3 regions of the Bacillus altitudinis genome follow, and region 3 is predicted to be linked to each of the others. Evidence: predicted binding sites of a transcription regulator. Region 3 holds the regulator's gene; each other region holds the start of a gene.
The links. Region 3 encodes Rex, which represses fermentation and respiration genes when NADH is low (regulators of the CRP and FNR family bind a similar motif). Its sites were predicted from a motif close to TTGTGAAATATTTCACAA; they were not measured.

Region 1 (6,643 bases), 810 kb from region 3:
TCATCCAGTCCATTGGAGAGATCCGCTACAAGCTGAGACAAACCTGCCTCTTCCACCGCTCTTTCGACGTCTTCATCGGTTGCATTCGGTTCATAAAAACGAATGTTTTCTCTCAGTGTCATGTGAAATAAATAAGGATGCTGCGGCATATAAACGACTTCTTTTTGCCATGCCGCCAGCTGTAAATGAGCAAGCGGCTTTCCGTTTAGGATGATTTCACCTGCAGACGGTTCAACAAAACCGCCGAGAACATCCGTTAACGTCGATTTCCCCGAACCACTGGCACCGATGATCCCAATTTTTTTCTTTCCTTTCACAGTGAGGTCCACATCCTGAATCGAATATGGTGCATGCTCATCATGCAAGACACTGACATCTTGCAGTGTGAGCTCAGATTGCTCATTCCACTCGTTCAGCTGCACGGATTGTGTCTCCTGCTCTCGGAAGCCCTTTTCCTCTAAAATCACTTGAATCGCCTCATTCGCTTCTTTACCGTTTAACGTCGCATGATAATCATTACCTACTTCACGTACTGGCAAGAAATATTCTGGCGCAAGCATCAGTGCGGTCAAAGCGGGCAATAACAAAAGATCTCCTTCAATTAAGCGCAAGCCGAGAAATACAGCGACAGTCGCAATGGACAGCATAGAAAAGAAATCGAGAGCAAAAGATGAAAGAAAGGCGACTTTCAGTGTGCTCATCGTCGCCTTTCGATAACGCTTTGAGACCTCTGCAATATTGCGAGAATGCTTTTTGCTAATCCCTAAGTAGCGAAGCGTTTCAAGGCCACGGAGAGAATCAGTAAAATGATTGGATAATTTCTCATACGATCTCCATTGTTTGGCCGCTTTACGCTGAGCGACAAGTCCTAGCAAAATCATAAAAACAATTAAAATCGGCAGCGTGACAATGAGAATGACAGCAGATGTTTCATCTAATGTCCAAACATAGACAAGCACCATCACCGGAATAACTGCCATGTTCACCATTTTCGGCAAAAACAGCTGTAAATACTGACGATATTGGGCAATTCCCTCCATCGCCAATGTCACAAGCTTTCCTGTTCCTTTTTTCTTCGTGAAAGCTGGCCCTAAACGGAACAGTTGGTCCAACAGCTGCTTTCTGACGTCTGCTCCAATTCGGGAAGAATAGGTGAACATGACCTTCTCCCGCATCAAGGTGAGACCGTGCCGCACCAGAAAGGCAGCAAGAAACAGCAAGACATAAGGTGTTGCCTGCATGAGGCTCTTCCCGTCAAACAGCGTTGTTATGGCATGTGCCAGCCACTGTGCTTGAAAAATAATACTTGCTCCTTGGATGATTGACACAATACCTAAGAGGGCAAGAAGCCCCCTCATTCCTTTTAGTTGAAGCAAACGTTTATCCATTAGTAGGTCATTGGCTCCTTACCGCTTACACGTTTACGGAAGACATAGTAGCTCCAGATTTGATACCCAAGCACAAAAGGTAGCAAAGAAATGGCAACAATCGTCATGACCGTCAGTGAATAAGATCCTGATGCAGCGTTTTGAATGGTGAGGTCGAATGCATGGTTGATCGAACTAATCATGACACGCGGGAATAATGCTGTGAAAAGCATGGTCACCGTCACCATAATACCTGCACCTGTGAATAAAAATGTCCAGCCATCACGCTCTTTTCTCATAAAGAATAGAGCCGCTACATAACAAACCACAATGAGTACAGTTAAAGGGATTGTGATGATTGGACGTACGGTATAAATGTCTGTTTCAAGAATAGACACACCAACAAATAGAACAAGAACTGGTAGTGCAATCAATAAAACACGCTGACCGAGCTTTCTTGCACGATTTCTTAAATCACCCTCAGTGCGGAGTGTGACGAAAATCAATCCATGCAGAAGGCAAAGAACCGTCACGGCTACCCCTCCGATCACTGAATAAAGATTCACAAAGTCTGTAAATCCAGCGTACATATTCATGCTTTGATCAATGGGCATTCCTCGTAAAATACTTGTGAATAGCACGCCGAGTAAAAATGGCGGAAGCAGGCTGCCAAAGAAGATGACCCAGTCCCACGTTTTGATCCATGAAGCCTTCTCGACCTTCCCTCTAAATTCAAAGGCGACCCCCCGCCCAATGAGCGCTAATAAAAGAACTGCAAACGGAATATAGTATCCGCTGAACATCGTAGCGTACCAATGAGGAAAAGCGGCGAAAATAGCTCCACCAGCTGTAATCAGCCAGACCTCATTCGCATCCCAGAAAGGGCCAATCGTATTGATTAAAATGCGGCGCTCATGTGCATCTTTTCCAAGAAGCTGCATGGACATCCCGACACCAAAATCAAATCCTTCTAAGAAGAAAAATCCAACAAACAATACTGCGACAAGAATAAACCAAATCTCGTTAAGATATGCCATGATATGCGCCTCCATCAAATGGATCTGTAGACAGGTCCGTTTCATCCTTTTGATCTGTATTCTCTTCAGAATGTGCACCTTTTTTAATTTCTCGAATGAATAAGTAGGCAAGCACGATGGCAAGAATCAGATAAATGGTCGTAAAGCTAATGACTGAGAATAGCAACATGCCGTACGATACGTTTGGTGAAATGGATTGTGCGGTTGTCATCATACCAAAGACTGTCCACGGCTGACGCCCAATTTCCGTCATGATCCAACCAGCTGAGTTTGCAATAAACGGGAACGCAATCATCCATACCATGAAGCGTAAATACCATTTGTTTGATTCTAGTTTTTTTCTAAAGCTCAAATACAAACCAATCATACTAGCAAAAATCATCAACATGCCGGCACCCACCATGATTCTAAAGCTCCAGAAGGTTGTTTTGACTGGAGGAATGTAATCTCCAGGACCAAACTTTGCTTCATATTCTTTTTGAAGGGTCAGCATGCCTGGCACATCTCCACTAAACTTCGAATAAGCCAAGTAACTTAAAGCAAACGGAATATTGATCTCCGCAGAGTTTTCTTTTTTATCTGTGTCAATGTTGGCAAATAGTGTCCAAGCCGCTGGATCTCCACTATCCTTCCAAAGGGCTTCACTTGCTGCCATCTTCATCGGCTGTGATTCCATTAAGTGCTTTGCTTGATCATGTCCAGAGAACGCCACACCTAAGCCAGAAATGAAAGCAAGCACCATGGCAATCTGGAAAGATTTTTTGAAAAAGGTCACTTCTTGTTTTTTGATCATTTTATAGGCACTGACACCCGCGATAAAGAAAGCACCGGTTGCCAATGCACCAAACAGAACGTGCGGGAACTCTACCCAAAGTTGCGGATTTGTCACGAGCGCCCCAAAGTCATTCATTTCTGCACGGCCATTTTTAATCACAAATCCAACTGGCTCCTGCATAAATGAGTTGGCGAGTAAAATCCAAAACGCCGAAAAGATCGTACCAAGAGAAACAAGCCAAATACATAACAAATGAATTTTTTTCGGCAGACGGTCCCAGCCGAATATCCAAAGGCCAATAAAGGTCGATTCAAGGAAAAAGGCCAATAGCGCTTCAATGGCAAGCGGTGCACCAAAGACATCACCGACAAACCTTGAATAATCAGACCAGTTCATCCCAAACTGGAATTCTTGCAGAATCCCTGTCACCACACCTACTGCAAAGTTAATTAAGAAAAGGTGACCCCAAAATTTCGCCATCTTTTTATAAATCTCTTTTTTCTTGACGACATAAAGGGTTTGCATCAATGCAACGATAAATACCAAACCTATAGACATAGGAACAAAAATAAAATGAAATAATGTCGTTGAGGCAAATTGAAATCTTGCTAAAAACAGCTCACTCACAGCCTTACATCCTCCCTTACTTTCGCATGCCGAATGATTCGAGATATTTATGCTCACCATTTCACAAAAAGTTCACTATTTGTTCAATGATTCACAAGCGGAAGTCCATTTGATATAGTTCACTCGGTGAAATTTTACTCTTGATTTTCATTCGGTTAGTTATTTATACCTGTACTTTACACCCATGCGCTTCAAAAATAAAGTAAATTTTACCTAAAATTTGGATAGGATTGTGTCAGTTGTTTGAATACTTTGTCAAAAATATGTGACGGAAAGAGACAATCACAAAAAAAATAGCGCTGCTTCTTCGCTGCAGCGCTTTTGAATATTTAGGCTTTTTTCTGTAAAGCAGGTCTTGTGACTTGCACTTCATAGTACGTAATTTTGTTTTTTAACAGGCCTTCAGGTTTCGCCTTTCCGTGAGCGTGCGCATCACCAAATGCCTGAGATTTTGTCCAATTCACAAAGTCTTCTTTTCGATTCCAGCGGGTGTGAATGGTCACTTCATCGTAATCAGTTGTCTGCTGAGTGACCCATACTTCCATACCTAAAAATCCTTCCATAAATTCTACTTGTCCCTGCTTGTTAAACCGTTTAACAAGGTGGTCGGCACTGCCTTTTTCTACTCTTACTTGGTTATTTACAATAATCATGTTTGGTTCATCTCCCTTTTGTTGTTGAATGGAGGCGATGGGGATAATGAGCGGATGCGGTCCGTCTAAGTGAACCTCTGCCTGAATCCCAAAAACCTCCTTGAAAAAGTCTTCTGTTAACACTTCATTTGGTGAGCCAATTTGATGCACCTGACCTCGCTTCATAGCAATGAGACGGTCACAATATTTTGCGGCCTGCTGCAAGTCATGGAGAACCATTAAAATGGTGATGCCATGTGTTTGATTCAGCTGTTTAAGCAGCTCCAGTAATTCAAGCTGATGCGCAATGTCTAAATAAGTGGTTGGCTCATCCAGAATGATAGTCTCTGTCTTCTGAGCCAGTGCCATTGCAATATATGCCTTTTGTCTTTCTCCGCCTGATAATGTATGGAGCATTCTGTTTTCATTGGTGCGGCTATTCGTCACCTCAAGCGCCCACTCAATCGCTTCATGATCTGACGTGCCGCTTTTTTTCCAGATGGAACGGTGCGGACTGCGTCCAAGTGCGACCAGCTCACGTACTGTCATCGATGGAATGGCGGTTCTTGTTTGCATGAGAACCGCCACCTCCTTGGCGATCTCCTGTGCCGTCATCTCTTTTTGCGGGATGTCGTGAATGTAAATCATGCCGCTTTCGATTGAGGTCAGTCGTGCGGCCGCTTTGATAAAAGTCGACTTACCTGACCCATTTGGGCCAATGATTCCGGTCACACTCCCTTTAGGAACAGCTGCTGAAATGGAAGACAGCCGAAAGCCGCCTTGACTGAGACTCACGTCATCCATTGCAATGACATCCATCTTAACCCCTCCCTTTCTTTTTTAATAAATAGAGGAAGAAAGGTGCACCGATGCAGGCAAGCAAGATCCCTACAGGCAATTCAACCGGTGTAAACCAGACCCGTGCCGCTGTATCGGCAAAGACCACAAGCACGCCCCCTCCAAGCATTGAAATCGGTAGCAAATACCGGTAATCATCTCCGATTAAAAGACGGATAAAATGGGGTACAACAAGCCCGACAAAACCGATTAAACCGCTGACACTGACAGCCGCTCCAGCTAAAAGAGCGGCCAGCGCAATGAGAAAAAATCGAGTCCTCTCTACTCGAAGGCCTAATAGCTGAGCCGATTCATCGCCAAGCAAAAGGAGATTGGACGGTTTAATGGCGAAAAAACAAAGACATAATCCAGCCAGCGCATATGGCGACACGAAGCTAAGATGATGCCAGCTCCGTCCGTTTAATCCCCCTGATAGAAAAGGCAAAACAGCCTGCACACGCTCACTGTAAAGCACCATAAACCCATTCATCACCGCACCAAGCAAGGCATTGACGGCAACACCTGCCAAGATCAATTTAAGCGGTGAAACCCCTTGATCAAATGACAGCATATACACGACAAGAGCTGCTAATAAGGCGCCCAGAAAAGCGGCTGCCGGAAGCAAATACGTGAATTGCGGAAGAACAATCATGCTGAGTACAGCAGCTAACCCGCCGCCCGCAGTCACACCAATGATCCCAGGGTCAGCCAGTGGATTTCGGACAACTCCTTGTAAAATCGCTCCTGATGCTGCGAGACAGGCCCCAACGAGAAAACCAATGAGCACACGCGGAAACCGTAAATCCATGACAATTTTTTCATGAACAGGCAGACCTGATCCCGTGAACACAGCCATTAAATCCGGTAGCGACAATTGGACAGAACCTACCGCAAGTCCTAGACAGACGCCCACACATAAAGAGAGAAACAATCCTGGTAACAGCCATTTTCGTCTTGACTGCCTTTTTTGAAAATCTAGTTCTGCATTCATCTTCATGATGACAATCGCTTCAATTTCTTCTCTAATTCATCGATCGCTCTGATGACTTCTGCGCCTGGATTTGTCCCAAATAGGTCACTTGGTAGAATCTCAACGTGTCCATTTTTGACAGCTGATACATCGTGCCACGCCGCATTTTGCTTCATTTCACTCATAAAGCCTGCTTTGACATCTTCAGGATTGCTGTGTGTCATCAGCAAAATGAGATCTGGATCGGCCTCGATTACCTTTTCTGCATTGATTTGTGCATATTGCGGAAACTTTTCGAGTGCTGGTTCATTTTCAGCAATATTCGCCCCACCAGCGATCCGCAGCAGATCACCGCTTAAAGATTGCGGAAGTGCCGCCATATATGTGCCGGGTGCACC
Region 2 (6,643 bases), 280 kb from region 3:
CTGATTTTATTGGTCACGGGACAAGAGCAAATGAAACGTCGTTTTCCATGCGAGAAAGTGCTTATGAAATCATTTCATGGATAAAGGAGCATGCACATGGCCGTACAGTCATTCTAATTGGCTTCTCTCTAGGTGCACAGGTAGCCGTTGATGTGTTATCGAGAGAGCCAGACATCGCAGACATCGCCATCATCAATAGCGCCCTTGTGTTGCCATTACCATGGCTCTATTTGATGGTAAGGCCCATTTTACCTCTTACATATCCGTTATTAAAGAAAGATTGGTTCATCCAGCTGCAAGCAGAAAAGATGGGACTTCCAAACGATGTACTGGATCATTATGCAGCGGATTCCAAACAATTGCAGAAGAAGACGCTGCTTACGATGTTTCAAGAAAATCTTCATTACAAGCTCCCTGACACGTTTCAACAAGCAAAGGCACGGATTCTTGTGACAGTGGGAGAAAAGGAAAAGGGCATTATGACTAGGTCAGCAGAAAAAATCACGAATGCACACCCGAATGCAGCCGGGTTCATCGTTCCTGACATTGGACATACGTTTACTTTTGAAAAGAAAGAACTTTTTGTCGACATGATCAAAAGCTTTATAGAAGAGCGTGCGTTACCAGCGGAATTAAAGGAAATAAGGAAGCTAGGCCATTTAGAAAGTGAAGATGAGCATAAAAGGGGCAGGCATGTATAAGACACTGTATGATATAGGTATAAAACGCTTACAGATGAATGGGTGTATGGATGGAAGCTCGTAAGTGAGCCATGAAGGAGGAAGCATGAGTAAAAACTATATCATATTTGGTGCGAGTCAAGGATTAGGGGATGCCTTTGTAAAAGGTCTTCCTTCAAGTGGAGATACAGTATGGATTGTGTCACGAAGTGAACCAAGCAGTTTGAACATAGACGATGGGGTGCGTAGAATTTGGCTGAAGATCGATTTATCAAGCCAAACCCATATCCCTTTTATGCTCGAAGCATTGAAGAATCAGACAATTGATGTACTTATTTATAACGTAGGTTTATGGGAGAAACGCGGCTTTGAAGATGATTATTCTTTCGATCTTGATCAACCGGAGGATATCGCTCATTTAATCAATGTGAACGTTACCTCAACGATTACCTACATCCAAGCTCTGCTTCCGCACGTAAGGACATCTGAGAATGGAAAGATCATCGTCATTGGTTCTACTGCGGGACTTGACCATACGAATTTGTCTCAGGTTTCTTTTGTTGCTTCTAAATTTGGGCTTCGTGGTATTGTGAACGCACTAAGAGAGCACGTGAGGAAAGATAAAATATCCGTTACCTGTATCAATCCAGGAGAGCTAGCGGCAGAAGTTCCATACGAAGATGGCGCTGAAAAAGCCATTGCTCTGTATGATGAAACGAGAATACCTGTACAAGATATTGTCGAGCTGGCGAGATGTGTCATTCATCTATCCAGGGTGTCCTGTGTGAAAGAAATCAATGTCCCGGCGATGACAGATGTGAATGCGTAAAATAAAATAAAGGAGACCACCCGCTTCAGGAAAGACGGGTGGTTTTTTTATTTTACGATGAATGCTGCTGAAGTGTTTCGTATACAGCTTCGGTCAAAATCTCAATACCGGTAAAAATGGCGGAGCGATCGAATGTCATATAAGGGTGATGAAGCCCAGGTTTTAAATCACAGCCTAAACCGAGCATCGTCGATTTAATATGAGGAAGCTTTGCTGCATAAAAATGAAAGTCCTCTCCGCCTGTCGTCACGATCGGTGGATCGAGCTGTTCTTTGCCTAGCACTTGCTCTATGGCATGTGACATGATCTCCACAGCTTCTTCATTTAATGTCGCAGCTGGAAGACGATGGTCAGTTGAAAGTGTGATAGAGGCGCCAAAAGCATCCGCTACAGAATGGCATGCTCTTTCAATTTCCTTTTCTAATTCATCCATCACTTCGTTTGTCTGCGCCCGAACGTCGAGTGTAAAAGAGGCCTTGCCAGGTATGATGTTGGAGCTGCCGCCGCCTGCATTTAAATTGGTCATTTTCACAGAATGGGCGACTCGTGGATCAACATGGATATGTGCCAGTCTCTGCACAAGCGTAGATGCAACTTCAATGACGTTGACCCCAAGATGCGGGCGTGCACCGTGTGCTTCCTCCCCTAGAATCGACCCGACGTAATGATTACTTGATCCGTGCAAAATGGCAGGAGCGCAGCGTCCGTTTAAGGTTTCTTGAATTGGGCGCACATGCACCCCGTATAAATAATCGACGTCAGCTAACACACCTTTTTCGATCATCTTTAAAGCGCCGCCTCCTCTTTCTTCGGCAGGCTGAAAAATGAATCGGATCGTGCCACTTGGAAGTTCTTTATCTTTCAATGCCATGAATGTCCCAAGTGCCATCGTCATATGAGCATCGTGTCCGCATGAATGGTTGGCTTGAAATACGCCATCTACTTCCTGCCACAATGCGTCAATATCGGCTCTCACAGCGACTACTGGTGCGCCTTCCCCAATTTCACCGATTACCCCTGTACAGTCTTCAAATGTTCTCGTTTTACAGCCTAATTTCTTTAATAGATCTTCAATATAAGCAGTCGTATTTGTCTCTTCCCAGCTGATTTCTGGATGGGCGTGCAGATGTTCAAAGATGTCTGTCACGGTTTGTTTCATCTCGTTTGTCAAAGTTGTCATGAGAAGCCTCCTTGCTGACAGATAATCTGCCAAAACATTCTTTTAGTGAAATAATATTGATCTTAAATATCATCAGTGTTTATAATATAACACATCATTTGATTATTCTGAAAATTAAGTGAAATTTCGATCGGGACAAAGGGGTTTTGACAGATGAAAACAGCGACAGTATCAGCACCTGAGAAACAAAAAAGAAAACTTCAGATGCCGGATGCATATGTACTCTTATTTATGATTGCTTTAATTTGTACGATCGCAACGTATTTTGTACCAGCCGGTGAATTTGATCGAAAAACGTCAGGAGAAATCACAACAGCTGTTCCTGGCAGTTATCACCGTATAGATCAATCACCAGTTAGTCCGGTTGGTTTTTTTACAGCGATTCAAGAAGGGATGGTTGGTTCATCCTCTATTATTTTTCTGATTCTTTTTACTGGCGGAACCATTGCGATTTTGGAAAAGACAGGTGCCATTAACGGGATGATTCACAATGTCATCAGCCGGTTCCAAACGAAACAGCTATTGTTTATTTGTATTGTTGGCGGATTGTTTTCTGTACTTGGGACGACCGGAATTGTGGTGAACTCGGTCATTGGTTTTATTCCTATTGGAATCATTGTGGCACGTTCTTTAAAGTGGGATGCAGTGGCGGGAGCGGCGGTTATTTACATCGGCTGTTATGCAGGTTTTAACGCAACTATTTTGTCTCCATCTCCATTAGGTTTATCACAAACGATTGCAGAACTGCCGATTTTTTCTGGTATTGGTCTGCGTGTCATCATTTATCTTTGTTTTCTCCTATCTAGTATTGTGTACATCTATTTATATACAAAACGCTTGAAAAATAAAGAAAAGGGAAGCCTGCTTGGTGACGAGTGGTTTCCAGCTAAAGGGCTAGGAGGAGCTGATGCGGAATCTGTGGACAAGCCTGAATTCACCGGCAGACATAAGCTGATTTTAGCGGTGTGTGGTTTGTCGCTTGGGGGTTTTTTGTATGGTGCGCTTCAGCTTGGCTGGACCGATAAGGAAATGGCTGGTGTGTTTATTTTCATGGCCATTGCTGCTGGACTGCTTGGGGGATTAGCTGCCAATGATATTGCAAAAACGTTTATTGTCGGCTGTCAAAGCCTTGTATACGGCGCACTCATTGTTGGCATGGCACGCTGCATTTCAGTCATTTTGGAAAACGGCAAGCTGCTTGATACTGTGGTGAATGGGCTTGCGAGTATGCTGACAGGGTTTAGTCCAATCGCTGGTGCGATCGGCATGTATATCGCCAGTGCGCTCCTTCACTTTTTGATTTCATCAGGATCAGGAGAAGCGGTTGTCTTTATACCGATTCTTGCGCCGCTTGCTGATTTAATGGGTATCACGAGACAAGTAGCGGTAGAAGCAGTGATGCTCGGTGAAGGGGTGGTCAACTGCGTGAATCCGACTTCAGGTGTGTTGATGGCTGTCTTGGCTGCAAGTGGGATTCCATACGTGAAATGGCTGCGTTTTATGGTGCCGCTTGCGCTCATTTGGTTCGTCATCGGCCTTGTCTTTATTTGTATCGGTGTCATGATCAATTGGGGACCTTATTAAATAAGAGAGAAGCCACCAAAGAGTGTTTGGTGGCTTTTTTCTTATGAGAACATGTATGGGGACAGCGGTTTAAAACCACAATATGAGTGTTCACAAAATGGCTACATTATTTTTTTGAGCAATCCCCTTGCAAAAGTTTGTGAAGTGTTGCACAATAAGAATGTGAAATATTTCACATAAGAAAAACAACCTAGTTTTACTCAGGAGGATGAGATAAATGACAAACGAAAAAGTAAACAAAGTAGCACTTATTGGAGCAGGTTTTGTCGGCAGCAGTTATGCCTTTACATTAATAAATCAAGCAATCACAGATGAATTGGTAGTCATCGATTTGAATCAAGATAAAGCAATGGGTGACGTCATGGATTTAAACCACGGGAAAGCATTCGCCCCGCATCCTGTGAATACTTGGTATGGAGATTATGAGGATTGTCAGGATGCTGACATTGTATGTATCTGCGCTGGTGCAAACCAAAAGCCAGGTGAAACGAGACTTGATCTTGTTGAGAAAAATTTAAATATATTTAAAGGCATTGTAGACAATGTGATGAAAAGCGGATTCGATGGTATTTTCTTAGTTGCTACGAACCCAGTTGATATTTTGACATATGCGACTTGGAAATTCAGCGGACTGCCAAAAGAACGAGTGATTGGTAGTGGAACAACGCTTGATACGGCAAGATTCAGATACATGCTTAGTGAGTACTTTGAAGCAGCGGCGCACAATGTGCATGCGTACATCATTGGAGAGCATGGAGATACAGAGCTTGCTGTTTGGAGCCATGCGAATATCGGAAGTGTACCGATCACAGAATTAATGAAGAGAAATGACCAATACAAACAAGAAGATTTAGACGACATCATGGAGAATGTCCGTCATGCTGCTTACCAAATCATTGAGAAAAAAGGAGCGACTTATTACGGCGTAGCGATGAGTTTAGCCCGTATTACTAGAGCCATTTTACACAATGAAAACAGTATTTTGACTGTCAGCACTTATTTAGATGGGGAATACGGAGCAGAAGATGTCTACATTGGTGTACCTGCCCTCGTGAACCGAAATGGTGCAACAGAAGTGATGGAGCTCGCACTGAACGACACAGAAAAAGAAAAATTCGCACATAGTGTGAATGTGTTAAAAGAAATTTTAGCTCCTCATTTTTAATCAATCAAAGGCAACCTATCTGAGCAGAAAAGGATGAATCACTATGTGGCAGCAAATATATGATCCGTTTGGTAATGAGTTCGTCAGTGCATTGGTGGCCATGCTTCCAATCTTGTTTTTCCTACTTGCATTGACTGTATTTAAGTTAAAAGGGGTATTAGCCGCTTGTTTTACCTTGATCGTCAGTTTTGTAACAGCTGTTTTCTTCTTTCATATGCCAATTGAAAAAGCATTATCTGCTGTGGTGCTCGGTGTATCTAATGGGCTGTGGCCGATTGGATATATCGTCATCATGGCCGTGTGGCTCTATAAAATTGCTGTGAAGTCTGGAAAGTTTGATGTCATTCGTTCTAGTATTGCAGGAATTTCTCAAGATCAACGGTTACAGCTCTTATTAATTGGTTTTAGTTTTAACGCATTTTTAGAGGGAGCCGCTGGATTCGGTGTACCGATTGCGATTAGTGCCGCTCTTTTAACAGAGCTTGGGTTTAAACCACTAAAAGCCGCCATGCTCTGCTTGATTGCAAATGCTGCGTCTGGCGCTTTTGGTGCAGTAGGTATCCCAGTTATTACTGGAGCACAAATGGGGAATATGACGCCGCTTGAGCTGTCTCAAACCCTTGTGTACACCATTCCGTTTATTTCTTTCTGTATCCCATTTCTGCTGATTCTCATTGTAGACGGCTTTAAGGGAATCAAAGAAACACTACCAGCCTTGCTTGTTGTGAGTGGAAGCTATGCGATTCTGCAGGCTGTTACAATGGTCACGATGGGTCCTGAGCTTGCCAATATTATTTCAGCTTTAGCGAGTATGGGAATTTTGGCTTTATTTCTTCGAAAATGGCAGCCGAAACATATTTATCGTGAAGAAGGGGCACCAGCCATTGAGAAGAAACAAACGTATAGCGGTGTTGAGGTGCTGAAAGCATGGTCTCCGTTTTATATTTTAACTGCCGTCATTACTGTATGGAGCCTACCAGCTTTTAAAGCATTATTTGCTGAAGGAGGACCGTTTAACTGGACAACCATTTTAGTGAAAATGCCGTTTCTGCATCAGCAAATTGTGAAATTACCGCCAATTGCCCAAACAGAAACACCGATTGATGCGATCTTTAAAATTGATGTTATTAGTGCAACAGGTACCGCCATTCTAATTGCGGTGATGCTGACAGGGTTGTTCAGCAGACATATTACATTAAAAGAAG
Region 3 (6,643 bases):
ACACATTTATGCGAACCAGCTCGTTGGTGAACTGGTGTTTCCTTGTTTAGCTCTAGTCGTCTCTGGTGGGCATACTGAGCTTGTTTTGATGAAAGAGCATGGGTCTTTTGAGGTCATTGGCGAAACGTTGGATGATGCGGCTGGAGAAGCGTATGACAAAGTAGCTCGGACAATGGGTCTGCCATATCCAGGGGGACCTCACATTGATCGATTGGCACATGAAGGGGAGCCAACGATTAAGCTTCCTCGTGCATGGCTTGAAGAAGGATCCTATCATTTTAGTTTCAGCGGTTTAAAATCAGCGGTCATCAACACATTACACAATGCGTCTCAAAAGGGCGAAACCATTGCGCCTGAGGATTTGGCTGCAAGTTTCCAAGAAAGCGTGATTGAGGTGCTAGTCGGAAAGACATTAAAAGCGGCTGAAGCGTATGGTGTGAAACAAGTCGTTCTAGCTGGCGGGGTTGCTGCCAATAAAGGTCTTAGAGAAGCCCTTACTTCAGCATTTGCGAAGCTACCTGAAGTGAATGTCATGATTCCGCCATTGTCTCTTTGTACAGACAATGCAGCCATGATTGCTGCTGCGGGAACCATTGCATTTGAAAAGGGAATAAGAGGCGACATGGCAATGAACGGTCAACCTGGACTGCCGCTTGTCTCCTATGAATAAGATCTTCTGTGGATACAGGAGTTTCAGCGTGTAGACAAACCCTCGCATTCTTTGTCAGTCCTGCGTGCTGGTGCTCACGAATGTGAAATTCGCTCCGCGCCAGTAATCGTCCTTCCTAGACTGCAAAGGTTTTCTATCACGCTGAAAAGAAGACAAAGGGCTAAAATTTGGAACTCCTGTGGATATACAGGAGTTTTTTCTAGTGAAATGAAAGCGATTTATTCACATGTAAACGTTATATATCCACAATTGTTAGAAAATTCGTTTTAAAATGAAGAGAATGTGTATAAATGTGATCTTTTATGTGGATATGTGATTAAAATACTGTGGATAAAGTGGATAACTTTAAAATATTTAAGAATAATCAAGATGTTATTGTGGGTATCATTGTGGATAAAGATTCTCACCTTAAAAAAAAGAGCACCCGTTAGGGCACTCTTTATGCATCTGATAGATCTTCCCATTCCGCAAAAAGTGATTCCATCTCTTGATTGAGCGCATCATTTTCTGTTTGAATGGCTTGTACTTTCTCGTGATCTTGGAAAATAGCAGGATCACATAGAAGCTCTTCGTTTTCACCAAGCTTGTCTTCGATGACAGCGATACGCTCTTCAATTTCTTCAATTCGGCGCTGCTTTTGTCTTTCTTTCTTTTTGAGTTCTTTTTCTTCTGCATAGGAAAGTTTTGCTGTTTCTACTGGTTTTTCTGCTTGTTTTTTATGCGTCTCCTGAGTTTGGAGTGCTTCAAGCTCTAATTGTTCGTTTTTCTTTTCAAGATAGTAGTCGTAGTCACCGAGGTATTCTTTTGTTTCATCTGGCGAAAGCTCAAGTACTTTTGTTGCCAAGCGATTGATAAAGTAACGGTCATGCGAAACAAACAAGATGGTGCCTGGATAATCAATCAGTGCATTCTCTAAAATTTCCTTACTGTCTAAATCAAGATGGTTCGTCGGCTCATCAAGAATCAGGAAATTGGCTTTTTGGAGCATCAGCTTTGCCAGCGCAAGTCGTGCTTTTTCTCCACCGCTTAATGCATGTACAGGCTTTAAGACGTCATCACCTGAAAAAAGGAAGTTTCCTAAACAAGTCCGAATGTCTTTTTCAGTCATATGGGGATAATCATCCCAAAGTTCATTTAACACTTTCTTGGAGGATGTCAGCTTGGCTTGTTCCTGATCATAGTAGCCAATCGTCACATGAGAACCAAAGCTGATCTCGCCTTTTACTGGTTTTAACGTATCCGTTAAGGTTTTTAAAAGAGTTGATTTCCCGATACCGTTAGGACCGATGAGTGCCACGCTATCCTCCCGTTTAATATGAAAAGAGAGGGAGGAGAGGAGCGGCGTTTTTTCATCGTAACTAATATCGAGATCATGCACCTTCAGCACGTCATTTCCGCTTTGCCTCATAATATCGAAATGGAAGTTTGCGGATTTTTCATCTCCTAACGGCTTATCTAAACGATCCATTCGTTCCAGCTGTTTCCGCCTGCTTTGAGCACGCTTTGTGGTGGAGGCTCTTGCTAAGTTCCGATCCACGAAATCTTGAAGCTTCGAAATTTCTTCTTGCTGTTTTTCATACAGCTTCATATCACGCTCTAGCTGCTCAGCTTTTTGGTCAAGATACTTACTATAGTTCCCTGCGAACTTTTTCATCGCTGTTCTTGACACTTCATATACATGGTTCACGACTTTGTCTAAGAAGTATCGGTCATGGGAAACGATGAGAATGGCTCCTGTATAATTTTGCAAATACTGCTCAAGCCATGATAAGGTATCAATATCTAGATGGTTGGTTGGCTCATCCAAAATCAAGAGTTCTGGTTTCATCAATAATAGCTTTCCAAGCGCTAGACGAGTTTTCTGACCGCCGCTTAAGGATTGGACGGTTGTATGATCTTCAAAATGACTAAAGCCGAGTCCGTGTAAAATGGAGCGGACATCTGCTTCATATTGGTAGCCGCCTTGATCTTTAAATGCTTGCTGCAGCCTGTCATAGGTTTTCATTAGAGAATCTAATTCTGTTCCTGTGGAAGAAGCCATTTTCTCTTCTATGGTTCTCATCTCTTGTTCCATTTCTTTTAAATGATCGAAAACGGATAGTAGTTCGTCTTTTAGCGTACGTGTAGACGTCACATCTGTATGTTGTGCTCGATATCCAATGGATAGGTCTTTCGGTTTGATGATCTCACCTTGTTCGTAAGACATTTGACCGGCAATGATTTTTAAAAGCGTGGATTTTCCTGCACCGTTACGACCGACAATGGCAATACGATCCCTCGCTTTGACTTCCAATTTTATATTCGTTAAAACGGTATCAGCGCCAAACGATTTGGACAGCTGATTCACTTGTAGAATCATCATGTAACTTCACCTCTGCTATAATATGTTAAGTGTAGCTTATCAGCAGTAAACCGGCAAATCTTACATACGGCTGCCATGTTCAAATGAAAGACAGATAGGAAAAAATAGTGTATGATTTGAGTGAGGGAGCGTTGAAAGATGAGTCAATTTAGCCACTTTAACGAACAAGGAAGAGCAAAGATGGTCGACATTAGTGACAAATCGTCTACAGTGAGAACTGCCGTTGCTGTTTCAAGCGTTCGTATGATAAAAGAAGTATTTCATCAAATACAAAAGCATGACATTGGAAAAGGGGATGTGCTGTCTGTCGCACAGGTAGCTGGCATCATGGCAGCAAAGCAAACGTCCAGCATCATTCCAATGTGTCATCCGCTTGCATTAAAAGGTGTCGATATCTCCTTTGATTGGGAGGAAGACGGAAATGCGTACATTCTGAACATACAAGTACAGGTGAAAACAAAAGGAAGTACGGGTGTGGAGATGGAAGCGCTCACTTCTGCCTCAGTATGTGCACTGACCGTTTATGACATGTGCAAAGCAATAGACAAAGGGATGATCATCGGCCCGACCTATCTAGTAGAAAAAACAGGCGGGAAAAACGGTGATTTTCACAGAGCATCTGATATTTAAGTTGGAGGATCTTATATGAATATAGACCAGTCAAAAATTCCACAAGCGACAGCCAAACGTTTGCCGCTTTACTACCGTTTTTTAAAAAATCTGCATGCATCAGGAAAACAAAGGGTGTCATCGGCAGAGCTTAGTGATGCAGTCAAAGTGGATTCTGCCACCATTCGCCGAGATTTTTCTTACTTTGGTGCACTTGGGAAGAAAGGGTATGGCTATAACGTCGATTACCTCTTGACCTTCTTTAGAAAGACCCTTGACCAAGATGAAATGACGAATGTCATGCTCATCGGTGTCGGGAATTTAGGGACTGCTTTTTTACACTATAATTTCATTAAAAATAATAATACAAAAATTTCAATGGCTTTTGACGTCAATGAGAGTAAAATAGGAAGTGAGATAGGCGGCGTGCCTGTCTATGATTTGGATAAGCTTGAAGAGCATGTGCAAGAGGTAGGAGATATTCCTGTTGCGATTTTGACAGTGCCTGCCGTAGCAGCTCAATCCATTACAGATCGTTTGATTGCCCTTGGCATCAAAGGAATCCTTAACTTTACGCCGGCTCGATTGAATGTGCCGGAACACATTCGAATTCATCATATAGATTTGGCGGTTGAACTTCAGTCTCTTGTGTATTTCTTAAAGCATTACTCTGTTACACAGGAGGACTGACGAAAAGGGGTAAAGGGGGTGGAGCAAATGGGTCCGATCGGTCCTGGAAGTTTGGTTCTGATTGCGGTTGTTGCGCTCATTATTTTTGGGCCGAAAAAGCTTCCTGAATTAGGAAGAGCAGCAGGAGATACATTACGTGAATTCAAAAATGCCACAAAAGGTTTAGCTGATGATCAGGAAGAAAAAAAGAAAAAAGAAGATCAGTAGAATAGGATGAGCTTCATGAATGTCAAAGATATGCCGCTTATGGAGCATATTGTGGAACTGCGAAAACGTTTAGTGATCATTGCGATGTTTTTTGTCACCTTTATGGTGGCAGGTTTTTTTCTCGCTAAGCCGGTCATTGTGTATTTACAAAATACCGATGAAGCGGCCACACTGACATTGAACGCATTTAAGCTCACAGATCCACTGTACGTGTTTATGCAGTTCGCTTTTGTCATCGCTCTTGTTTTGACGTGTCCCGTGATTTTATACCAGCTTTGGGCGTTTGTGAGTCCTGGCTTATATGAAAAAGAAAGAAAGGTGACACTTGCTTATATTCCGATTGCACTGCTTTTATTTCTGAGCGGTGTGGCTTTCTCTTATTTTATTTTGTTTCCATTTGTCGTCGATTTTATGATACGGATGTCAAATGATTTACATGTGGAGCAAGTGATTGGGATTCATGAGTATTTTACATTTCTGATGCAGTTAACACTTCCATTTGGCTTTTTGTTTCAGATGCCTGTCGTGTTGATGTTTCTCACAAGACTTGGCATCATTACACCGATGTTTTTATCAAAAATACGGAAGTATGCCTATTTTGTCCTCCTTGTCATTGCCGCACTGATTACACCGCCAGAGCTCGTTTCTCACCTCATGGTTACCTTGCCAATGCTCGTTTTGTATGAAGTGAGTATTGTCATTTCAAGAGTGACCTATCGCAAAATGCAGCAAACAGAGACAGAGGAGAAAGAAAAAGGTGTTGTCTCATAAAAAAGCACCGTGATCCTAATAGGGGTCACGATGCTTTTTCTATTGTGAAAGAAATTGATTAATTGCTTGAAAGAGATGCTCATAATAGGAAGGTTCATGCGGGACAAAATCATGTATACGGACCTCTCTCTTTTCCTCACGTCGCTTGCCGTCTGCATCCACTTCAAAGCCCTCGATGTTCATTTTTTCGCATTCTCTATTTAAAAGCTGCTGTGCATCCATCAGCCTTGCTCTATAAAGTCCAGCAACTTCTTCTTTCTGTAGATGGACATCCATGTGCTCTTTTTGATCCATATAAAGATACACATGGCAAAACTCACGATCGGTAAACGAAGGCAGATGGATTTCATCTTTAATGACACCAGCAAAGGTAAGGTTCTCAAACGAGATGGAGAGACCAAGCTCTTCTTCGACTTCTCTGATGCCATCAGAAGGCTGTTCATCTGCGAGAAGGTGGCCTGCTGCTGTGATATCAAATAGAGAAGGGAAATCCTTTTTGGAGGGACTCCTCAGCTGAAAATAGAGAAACACTGTGTCATCTTCCTTTTTTAAAAGCCAGAAATGAAAGGTTTCATGCCAAAGGCCCTCAGCATGGATATCAGATCGAGCGGCTGTACCAATCGTTTCATGCTGATTGTTCATGATGTTCAGTTTTTCGTGTTCCATGAAAACATGACCTCCATAAAAAAACCATTTTCCAAACGGCGGAAAATGGTTTCTGCTTTATTTTTGCTGTTGTTTTTTCATTTTGACAGAAAAAGCAAACATTTTTAACGCGATATTAATATTATAGGCCGCAAACACCATCAGCAAAATGCTGTAAAATGACCACATGTCACCTGGATTTTGAATGGCCATATAGGTGAACGCCACACCTACGGCAAAATAAATAATGCCCCATACGACAGGGTTTCTCATGAGAAAAAGCCTCCAATAATCATTTGCATTGTTTGAGATTGTTCTTCAATCATTTTTCTTACTGGCTCAATCTGCACAAGGATAACGAGCGAATTCATCAGCATATGAGCACCGATTGGCACAATGATTCGTTTTGTTTTCGCATATAAAAAGGCAAAGGTAAAGCCCATTGCGGTATAGAGCAAGATATGTGGGAAATCATTGTGTACAGCAGCAAAAACCACTGAACTGACAAGTGCGCCAATGAAAAAATTCGTTTTTTCATAAACCACACCAAAAATGATTTTTCGAAAAATGATTTCTTCTAATATCGGTCCAATCAGAGCGATGACGATTACAAGCCATGGAACTGCATCCATAATGGCTAAAATATTTTGAGTATTTTCGGATTCTCGGCTAATGCCAAATGCATATTG

Region 1: a site for Rex is predicted at 3,886-3,903, ahead of ID12_RS03770 (cytochrome ubiquinol oxidase subunit I). Genes of this name have one in related genera too.
Region 2: a site for Rex is predicted at 4,434-4,451, ahead of ID12_RS06560 (L-lactate dehydrogenase). Genes of this name have one in related genera too.

What each region holds. Positions count from the first base shown of each region.
Region 1 is NZ_CP009108.1:742,406-749,048, forward strand. It holds gene cydD (thiol reductant ABC exporter subunit CydD) at 1-1,388, opposite strand, end outside; gene cydB (cytochrome d ubiquinol oxidase subunit II) at 1,388-2,404, opposite strand; gene ID12_RS03770 (cytochrome ubiquinol oxidase subunit I) at 2,391-3,806, opposite strand; gene isdG (heme oxygenase) at 4,136-5,257, opposite strand; gene ID12_RS03780 (FecCD family ABC transporter permease) at 5,259-6,272, opposite strand; gene ID12_RS03785 (ABC transporter substrate-binding protein) at 6,269-6,643, opposite strand, start outside.
Region 2 is NZ_CP009108.1:1,275,287-1,281,929, forward strand. It holds gene ID12_RS06540 (alpha/beta fold hydrolase) at 1-701, shown strand, start outside; gene ID12_RS06545 (SDR family NAD(P)-dependent oxidoreductase) at 787-1,509, shown strand; gene ID12_RS06550 (M20 peptidase aminoacylase family protein) at 1,562-2,689, opposite strand; gene ID12_RS06555 (YfcC family protein) at 2,843-4,273, shown strand; gene ID12_RS06560 (L-lactate dehydrogenase) at 4,491-5,438, shown strand; gene ID12_RS06565 (L-lactate permease) at 5,482-6,643, shown strand, end outside.
Region 3 is NZ_CP009108.1:1,551,520-1,558,162, forward strand. It holds gene tsaD (tRNA (adenosine(37)-N6)-threonylcarbamoyltransferase complex transferase subunit TsaD) at 1-670, shown strand, start outside; gene ID12_RS07825 (ABC-F family ATP-binding cassette domain-containing protein) at 1,110-3,032, opposite strand; gene moaC (cyclic pyranopterin monophosphate synthase MoaC) at 3,171-3,662, shown strand; gene ID12_RS07835 (redox-sensing transcriptional repressor Rex) at 3,678-4,331, shown strand; gene ID12_RS07840 (twin-arginine translocase TatA/TatE family subunit) at 4,359-4,538, shown strand; gene tatC (twin-arginine translocase subunit TatC) at 4,554-5,309, shown strand; gene ID12_RS07850 (NUDIX hydrolase) at 5,349-5,975, opposite strand; gene ID12_RS07855 (YdiK family protein) at 6,033-6,227, opposite strand; gene ID12_RS07860 (CPBP family intramembrane glutamic endopeptidase) at 6,224-6,643, opposite strand, start outside.